DNA from 2 places in the Marinomonas sp. 63XJN7_7_ISO-PGPR-S23-202 genome. Region 2 is predicted to be linked to the other one. Evidence: predicted binding sites of a transcription regulator. Region 2 holds the regulator's gene; the other holds the start of a gene.

Region 1 (4,429 bases), 400 kb from region 2:
GTAGCGTATAAAGAGCTGGATCACTTTTTAACTAAAACAACAAAAAGAAAAAAGCATCAACAATGTGATCCCTTTTTAAAACGAGCGCGTACAATGGGAATAAGCGCGATGCTTGTTTAAGCAACGGCATCAACCTCAATTTCAATAGACTGGGAGTAATGAATGGACACCGTCAAGCAGATTGACTCTGATGACCACATGGTTCAAGACATGCTCGCCATTTCGCAAAACCGCGACCAAGAGGCGCTGAATCGGCTGTTCGATCACTATGTGCCTAAAATCAGAGCATTTTGTTTAGCCGCTCAGCCCGGTGCTAACCTGATGGCTGATGACATAGCGCAGGAAGTGATGATTCGGGTTTGGCGAAAAGCACATACCTATAAACCAGAAGCCGCATCACTCAATACATGGATTTTCACCTTGGCACGTAATGCACGGATTGATTATTTGCGTAAAAACAGCCGCCATCAATCGAATATTGACCCGGAATATCTGTGGCGCGATGTAGTAGATGAGAATGCAGATCCGTTCAAAGACGCCCAGCAAAAGCGCGATCAGGAACGTATCCAGGTTGGGCTAGCAAAATTGCCACAGGATCAACAACAGGTACTCGCTAAAGTGTATTTAGAAGGTAAAACGCACAAAGAAGCGGCGGAAGAACTTTCCCTGCCTCTAGGCACCATTAAATCTCGTGTACGCTTAGCGCTTCACAAACTGACGATTTATATTAAGAGGTAGTTATGACGATTCACTACCACCCAAGCATTGAAATGCTGACGGATTATGCCGCAGGCTCATTGAGCCTGACACACTCTATGTCCATTGCAACGCATATTGAGCAATGCCAAGAGTGCCAACAACAAATACGCAAGCTCACCACGCTTGGCGGGCAACTATTTACTCAGACGACCACAGAAGACGCCAATATCGTCGATCTGAAAGCGTCATTTTTTGACAAATTGCGAGAACTAGACCGTTCTGAGGGCATGAGTTCGCCAGTAAAAGAGCAAGAGGTAACAGACCAAATGCCGAGCGAAGAAACACTCCAAACGTGGGAGCAAGGCTATCAAGTCCCAAAAAGTCTTCGCCAGTTTGTTCCCTTTGGCTATGACAAACTCAAATGGATGTCGTTATCTCCTTCGGTCAAAATCGCTACTTTGTGTCAAGAAGAAGGTGGCGCGCAGGTCGCGTTAACCCGAATCAAAGCGGGTGCCAGCATTCCAACCCATACTCACACAGGTGATGAGATCACGCTGGTGTTGGAAGGGGCCTTTTCTGATAAAAGTGGCATCTACCGTCAGGGGGATTTTATTACCCGAGATGCGAGCCACAAACACAAACCTATGGTCACCAAAGACGCCGAATGCATTTGCCTTACGGTGCTGGACTCTCCCATTGAGTTTACTGGCTGGCTGACACGCTTATTCAACCCTATTATGCGGCGTTATCACCCCCATTCAAACCACTGAGGAGGGCAAAACCAAAAGCCGTAAAATAGCGACACGTTTTCCGACGTTAGGCCATAGCAAGATTTCATTTTTAAAATATGGTATACTCTTTGCTCAACTCATATAAGGATTAGCACTATGGCGACGAAAAAGAAGCAACCCGCTGCATCGGAAACCTCGGAATCCATTGAAAAGCAAATGCAAGAATTTCTTGCTCGTGGTGGACAAATTAACAAAATTGACTCAGGTGTCAGTGGTCAATCTCAGCTAACGGGCCCTCGTCATATTTCCCTTGGTAACAGCAAAGCGAAAAGCCAATAAGCTTTTCGTTTTTCTTTGTTTTGCCAGTGTTTTATCCTGGATCTCTTGCCATGTTATTTCCCCGTAGAATCGGCTACTATTCGTTGCTAGGCACGACTGTCCTTTCATCTACAGTCCGTTGAAATAAACGCCTTTCTGTGTCGATGGATAAAGGAGTCTCGACTGTGAACACCTCTGAATATAATTTTATGCGCCCACTATGGCGCCGTATCGCAGCAACCCTAGTGGCTCTGGGCTGGACATACATGGAATGGTCTAGCGGTAACTCATTTTGGGGCGTGATCGCATTAGGCTTTACGGGCTACTGTCTATGGAACTATTTCTATCGCTTCCAACCCGATACAACATCCGAGTAACGTTTTTTAGCTGCGCCACTCACTTTGCCTCAACCATACATTCATCCCACCTCGCTTTTGTATGACATCTTAAAAAGACGCTAGGATCAGTCGATTGCTTTGTCATATTACTGTCACCTGATTAATCTATGCTCAATAGTACTCTCCAAAAATCCTGATTGAACGGAGCAACACTGTGATAGAAGTCGAGCAATTGATTGCCAATAAATCGCCACAATTTTTTGATAAAAGCCCACTAATCACTCGCCCTACTTTGAGTTTTTTAAAACGCTTATTCCATGAAAGTGAAGTGAATCAGTTTTTAGAAAAAAATAAAGACTCTGTCGGTTTTGAATTTATTGATCGCGTCTTGGATCACTTCAATTTTAGCTATCAGGTCAGTCAAGTAGACCGCCGTAATATTCCCGCTATTGGTCGTGTCATGATCATCGCAAACCACCCTCTTGGCGCCTTGGATGGTCTGGCTTTATTACGCTTAATTGGGGAAATTCGCCCTGATGTCAAAATCGTCGCCAATGACTTATTGATGAGCCTAGATGGTTTAAAAAGTTTAGTGTTACCAGTGGATAATATGGGCGGTAAAACAGGGCGCCAGCAACTAAAAGCCATAATGAATAGTCTACATAATGATGAAGCCGTGATTATCTTTCCGGCTGGTGAGGTCTCTCGTATCTCACCCAGTGGCGTAAAAGACCAGCGCTGGAATGAAAACTACTTAAAACTGGCGAAAAAGACCAACAGTCCAATTTTACCCGTGCATATTGGTGGTCGTAATTCCATGATGTTTTACACCAGCTCTATTTTGTATCGTCCTCTGTCTACGATTCAATTACCAAATGAAATGTTTCGTCAGCGCAATCGTAAGATTCCAATGCAAGTAGGCCAGGCAATACCGGTTCAAGAGTTGTCCAAGCTGCCATTGAGTGATAAAGAGAAGAATAAACTGGTCAAACGCCATTTATATCGTATTGCCAAAGGTAAAAAGCCCCTATTAAAAACAGAAAAGACGGTTGAACATCCACAAAATCGCCAGTCAATTAAAACCGAATTGAAAAAAGCGGAACACCTGGGCTCAACCAAGGATAATAAACAAATCTTCTTAGTGGATTACGACCCTATGTCCGTCACTATGAAAGAGATCGGCCGCTTACGTGAGATCGCGTTTCGCAAGGTCGGAGAAGGAACGGGGGAACGCTCAGATTTAGATAAGTATGATCAGTATTATCGCCACCTGGTTTTATGGGATGAAGAAGCACTTGAAATTGTTGGGGCCTATCGCATTGGCGAAGTGGCTCGCTACATGAAAGAAGACGATCAAAACCGTATTTACAGTGCAGAACTCTTCTCTTACTCCTGCGATATGGAAGCCTATTTTGAGCAGGGCATTGAATTGGGTAGAAGTTTTGTACAGCCCAAATACTGGGGCATGCGCAGTCTGGATTACTTATGGTATGGCATTGGCGCCTACTTGAAGCGCCATCCAGAAATTCGTTACATGTTTGGCCCAGTGAGCTTAAGTAATAGCTATCCGCAAATAGCGAAAGACTTGATCGTCAGTTTTTATAAAAAATACTTTCCTGACACAGAGTACCTAGCTCGCTCCTTTAACCCCTACCAAGTCTCTCAAGAGCACCAAGATATCATCTCGGGGCTGTTAAAAGGCGAGCGTTACGAAGAAGATTTTCGCACACTAAAAGAGCAATTGGGTCATTTGGGTGCCAGCGTTCCGACTTTATTCAAGCAATATTCGGAACTGTGCGAGCCCGGTGGCGTTCGCTTTCTAGACTTTGGCGTGGATGTCGACTTCGGCTATTGCATTGATGGTTTGGTGTTAGTCGATCTTACTAAAGTCAAAGAAACCAAGCGTAACCGCTACTTGGGGGATTAATAAACAATTGCTTAATCCCTAGACATCAATGATGATGACCATGGGTGTGGTGGTGTCGACCATGTTTATCATGATGACGTTTGACCACAATCTTATAGGTGATTTTGACCAACAACATTAAGACCAACACAATGAGGACAATGGCTTCAGGGCTCATCACATGACTCCTCTTACTCTATATTTGTTTTTTACTTCTCAATAGTAAGTATAGTCAAAAAAATGCCCTAAACTGTTTGTTTTTTAAACGGTCATGCACTAAGTTATGGCAAAAGGGTTATTTGCTTATAAACTATAAGAGACCTATGCATGAGGTCGCGAGCAACAGTCTCTTAGGGGTGTGGCGCATAGTACTGAGACTCAGGAAATGACTCTCACTTCTTTATTTCTTAACGTGACAGTGAATACTATCTGGCGCA
Region 2 (4,429 bases):
TGTCCAATCCGTCGCCACCACTGAGAAGAAACATGATTCAACCTTTTTAACCGTTGGTTTAGGGCTGATTGACCAAGATGCTGAAAAAGAAGCGTTTATCAGTAAGCTGTTTGATAGCTTATAGTGTTATTTATTGAACCCTTATCACCCCCTCCCAGCCTCCCCCTTGGTAAGGGGGAGGAGCGAAACAGTTCCCTTTGGTAGGATGAGCCGTAGTTCCCTCCCAGCTCCGTTGGAAGGGGCTGGGTTGAGGAATATCGTGTTCCCTCCCCTTATTTAAGGGGAGGGTTAGGGTGGGGTTTATTGGTCTTTTGCAATAGGTTCTTTGTCATCCTCAACATTTTTTTCTATTGCAGAAAACGCCGGGATATCATCCGTCCGCACACGGTTGGCAGGGAAATGACAAGAGAAGCGACTACCACGGTTGAGTTCGCTAAGGATCTGTAACTTAGCATCATGGTGCATGAGGACATGCTTGACGATGGCTAAACCTAAGCCCGTGCCGCCCGTTTTGGTGCTGCGGCCTTTATCTACGCGGAAAAATCGCTCCGTTAAGCGCGGAATGTATCTTGGGTCTATGCCCAAACCTTGGTCGGCTACTGAAAACACGCCACTAAATTCATTGGATTCCCACTTCACCTTGATGTCACCACCATCTGGCGAGTACTTGATGGCGTTGACCACCAAATTAGAAAACGCACTGTAGAGCTCGTTGTAAGAACCGTACAAACGTGCTTTTTCTGGAATATCAATGTCTAATGTATGCTTGTCAGTAAGCAGTGGTGACGCAATTTTCTTAATCGCCTCTGCCCAAGAAGACACCTCGTGCCAATGCTCTTCCTCCCGTTTATCATTGCTTTCTAAACGCGATAGCAGCAATAAATCTTCGATTAAATGTTCCATGCGCTCCGACTGCTCAGACATGTTGGTGATGCCTTTTTGCATGCTGGCGGGCAGGGAGTCTTGGAACATTTCTAACGTTTCCAAGTAACCTTTGATGACCGTTAAAGGGGTTTTTAGCTCGTGGGAAGCATTGGCGACAAAGTCTTTGCGCATTTCTTCAAGCAGATGCAGTCTTGTGACATCGCGGATAAAAATCAAATGATCATTTTTATCATACAAGGTGGTTTGGACTTCTAAATAAACGCCCTCTTTGGCCGGTGACTTAATCACCAGCGGTTCTCCAAAACGTTTTTGGGTAAAGTAACGAAAAAATTCTGGGTTGCGAACAATATTGGTAATGGGTTGACCACGATCGACTGGGCGCATTAGGCCTAAAAAGTGCCCGGCCGAGTTATTCCACCACTCTAAGTTGCCTTGGTTATCGGCCATAATGACGCCTTCTTTTAGGGCGGCGGTAGAATTCTCGATACGATTCAGGGCTTGGCGCATGCGGCGCTTCGATTTACGCTGCTTTTTCTGTAAACGGTAGACAACATCGAAGATATCTCCCCAGATGCCATCCGATTCAGGAGGCGCACCTCGTCCTGAGTGGCGTAGCCAATAATGAAATTGGTAAAGTTGATACAGCTGCCAATACAATGTTCCCAATAAAAACAAAAGTACAACGGCTTGTAAGTGGTTTATGATAAAACCGATGACGATGCAGGCCAAAAGCCCTAAAGACCAGCGAATTATTGCTCTTCGCCAAACTGCTTTCATATTATATGACTAAGTCCTTTTCGGAGAGAAGCGGTAGCCAGTCCCTCGAACGGTTTGAATCAAAAAGTCATGGCTGCTACCAATGGCTTTACGTAAACGGCGAATATGTACATCAACGGTACGTTCTTCCACATAAACATTACCGCCCCATACCTGATCCAATAATTGTGCCCGTGAATAGGCTCTTTCTTGGTGAGTCATGAGGAATTTTAGCAAGCGGTACTCCGTTGGCCCCATATCAAGTGGCTTGCTGTCAATGGTAACGCGTTGGCTAATAGGATCAAGGGTTAACCCTTCAATTTCTATTGGCTCATCTACCCCTTGAGGGGTGGCTCGACGCAACACGGCTTTCAGTCTGGCAACTAATTCTCGTGGTGAGAAGGGCTTGGTAATGTAATCGTCAGCACCGACTTCCAACCCTTGAATTTTGTTGTCTTCCTCACTTTTCGCCGTCAACATAATGACGGGAATTTCCGCTGTTGCACTGTCTTTTTTAAGGCGACGAGTCAGTTCTATACCACTGCTCCCTGGCATCATCCAGTCGCAGAGAATCAAATCAGGTCGATGGTCGACAATGATTTCGTGGGCTTGTTGACTATTTTCTGCTTCCATATATTCGTATCCCGCCATTTCTAAGGCGACGGCGATCATTTCGCGAATGGAAGACTCATCATCAATGATTAATACTTTTTTACCGGTCACAGGATCTACCCTCATCTCAGGAACGGTTTAATTAAAACGTCTTAGTATGACAGTTATATGAAAATGTCACATATTCGCCATATATTACACAAATAGTAAGCTAGCAGCGATGCCAATAAAGATACAGTAACCAATTCGGTTATTGTCTAAGAAAGCATGGAAGCAGGCTTGTCGGTCACGTTCTTTGGCTTTTTGGTATTGCATCCCAAATAATCCCAAACTGATGATAAGCGACACAAAGTAGATCCAGTTAAGGTGGGCCAATATTCCGATCCAGACCAACAGGGATAACGTCAGACCTTGTAGACAGAGAATAACAAGTAAATCGTATTTGCCGAAAAGGATCGCGGTGGATTTAATGCCGACTTTTAAATCGTCGGGTCGGTCTGTCATGGCATAGTAGGTGTCATAGGCAATGGTCCAGAAGCAGTTTGCCACAAACAGCATCCACAACTTGGGGTCTAGCAGATCCCCGCCTTGGGCGCTGTATGCCATGGGAATCGCCCAAGAGAACGCCAAGCCAAGAAATAACTGGGGCAGGTGGGTGTAGCGCTTCATAAAGGGGTACAGTGCCGCTAGCCCTAAGCCGACGAAAGACAGCAAAATGGTTCGTAAATCGGTACACAGCACTAACAAAAAGCTCAGTACGACCAAAAAGGCGAACAGCCCCAGCGCTTCTTTTTCGGACACACGGCCAGACGGTAAAGGACGATTCTTTGTTCGCTCAACGTGGCCATCGACTTTTCGGTCGGCATAATCATTGATGACACAGCCTGCGGAACGCATGCTAAACACTCCCAGAACAAAAATGACAATAAGATGCCACTGGGGCCAGCCATCGGCCGCTAGCCAAAGGGCCCATAGGGTTGGCCACAGCAAGAGTAGGGAGCCAATAGGACGATTAAAACGCGTTAAGTCGGCGTAATCTTTAAGCTTGTTCATGGGAGTCCATTGATTTAGTCGTCAGAATTAGGCGAAGCCGCCTTTATGTTATGCCATTGTCTCGAAAAATGCTTCACTGACCAAGATACCAGAGCCAAATTGTTGGAAAACAGAGCGTCTTGCCCAGACTTTGGTATGGTGATTGGTAAATAAGCCTTTGGGAAGGGCCGCTACCTCAATAGGGCTGCGTTTAAGTGCCCTATGCTTAAACAAATAACCGCCTAATGGTTTATTGTGCAAATGTTTCACTTGTCGCCAATGACCTCGTAAGGCGTTGGCTGGGATAATGGAGCGGGCGTATATAACGGTTCGACCATCGACTTTTAATAATACCGTGCGAACACGCGCAGCATCGCGTGGCTTCATGTTGAGTCGTCGTTTTTCACGCGGCGTTGCTTTTCCCCAACCATCCTCAATAACCTCTACCGTGAGTTGGCCTCTTTTTTTCAACTCTGCGGTGATGGATTGACTGGTCGTGAGCCAAAACCAAAGTGACGCCGGAATTTGCTGTTTGCTAATTTGTTTTAAGGGTTGCCAACGGTAGTGCAAGGCAAGTGTCAGATGATGATTTAATTGCATGTTAGGCCAATCGTTAAGAGCCCTTTTATCGACACTGGTGTTTCTGCCAGTGCATAAAGGTCTCGATTAGTGACATGGCTATTATATTGAGGTTTCGCAACCTTGTCCCATAGAACAATGCATAAAAAAGCCTCGCCTTTATGTCCAACGTCATGGTGGAACATCGAGGTGAGGCTGTTGATCCTATTTGTTTAGTTAACAGGGAATCAGTATCAATGGTTCAAAATTTGGCTTAGGAACAATTGCGTACGGTCGTGTTGTGGATTATTGAAAAACTCATGGGGCTCATTGGCCTCCACAATTTCTCCCGCATCCATAAAGACCACGCGATCAGCCACGGTTTTAGCAAAGCCCATTTCATGGGTCACACAAACCATGGTCATTCCTTCTTCTGCCAGCTGCACCATAACATCAAGTACTTCTTTGATCATTTCTGGATCAAGGGCGGAAGTGGGCTCATCAAATAACATGATGCGTGGCTGCATACACAGTCCGCGAGCAATTGCCACACGCTGCTGTTGTCCTCCAGAAAGTTGACCTGGGT

The links. The regulator PhoB, encoded in region 2, activates phosphate uptake and scavenging genes when phosphate is short. The targets are predictions, from matches to a motif close to TGTCATANNNNTGTCANA.
Region 1: olsF (bifunctional ornithine lipid synthase OlsF) is a predicted target of PhoB. The motif match lies at 2,226-2,243, and genes of this name have one in related genera.

The regions. Positions count from the first base shown of each region.
Region 1 is NZ_CM149677.1:4,698,235-4,702,663, forward strand. Features, by position in the region: gene AC0VYG_RS21625 (sigma-70 family RNA polymerase sigma factor) at 163-738, shown strand; gene AC0VYG_RS21630 (ChrR family anti-sigma-E factor) at 741-1,469, shown strand; gene AC0VYG_RS21635 (hypothetical protein) at 1,587-1,769, shown strand; gene AC0VYG_RS21640 (hypothetical protein) at 1,934-2,125, shown strand; gene olsF (bifunctional ornithine lipid synthase OlsF) at 2,301-4,013, shown strand; gene AC0VYG_RS21650 (hypothetical protein) at 4,039-4,170, opposite strand.
Region 2 is NZ_CM149677.1:5,099,984-5,104,412, reverse strand. Features, by position in the region: gene AC0VYG_RS23505 (response regulator) at 1-124, shown strand, start outside; gene phoR (phosphate regulon sensor histidine kinase PhoR) at 301-1,662, opposite strand; gene phoB (phosphate regulon transcriptional regulator PhoB) at 1,672-2,364, opposite strand; gene ubiA (4-hydroxybenzoate octaprenyltransferase) at 2,449-3,306, opposite strand; gene AC0VYG_RS23485 (chorismate--pyruvate lyase family protein) at 3,355-3,885, opposite strand; gene AC0VYG_RS23480 (amino acid ABC transporter ATP-binding protein) at 4,098-4,429, opposite strand, start outside.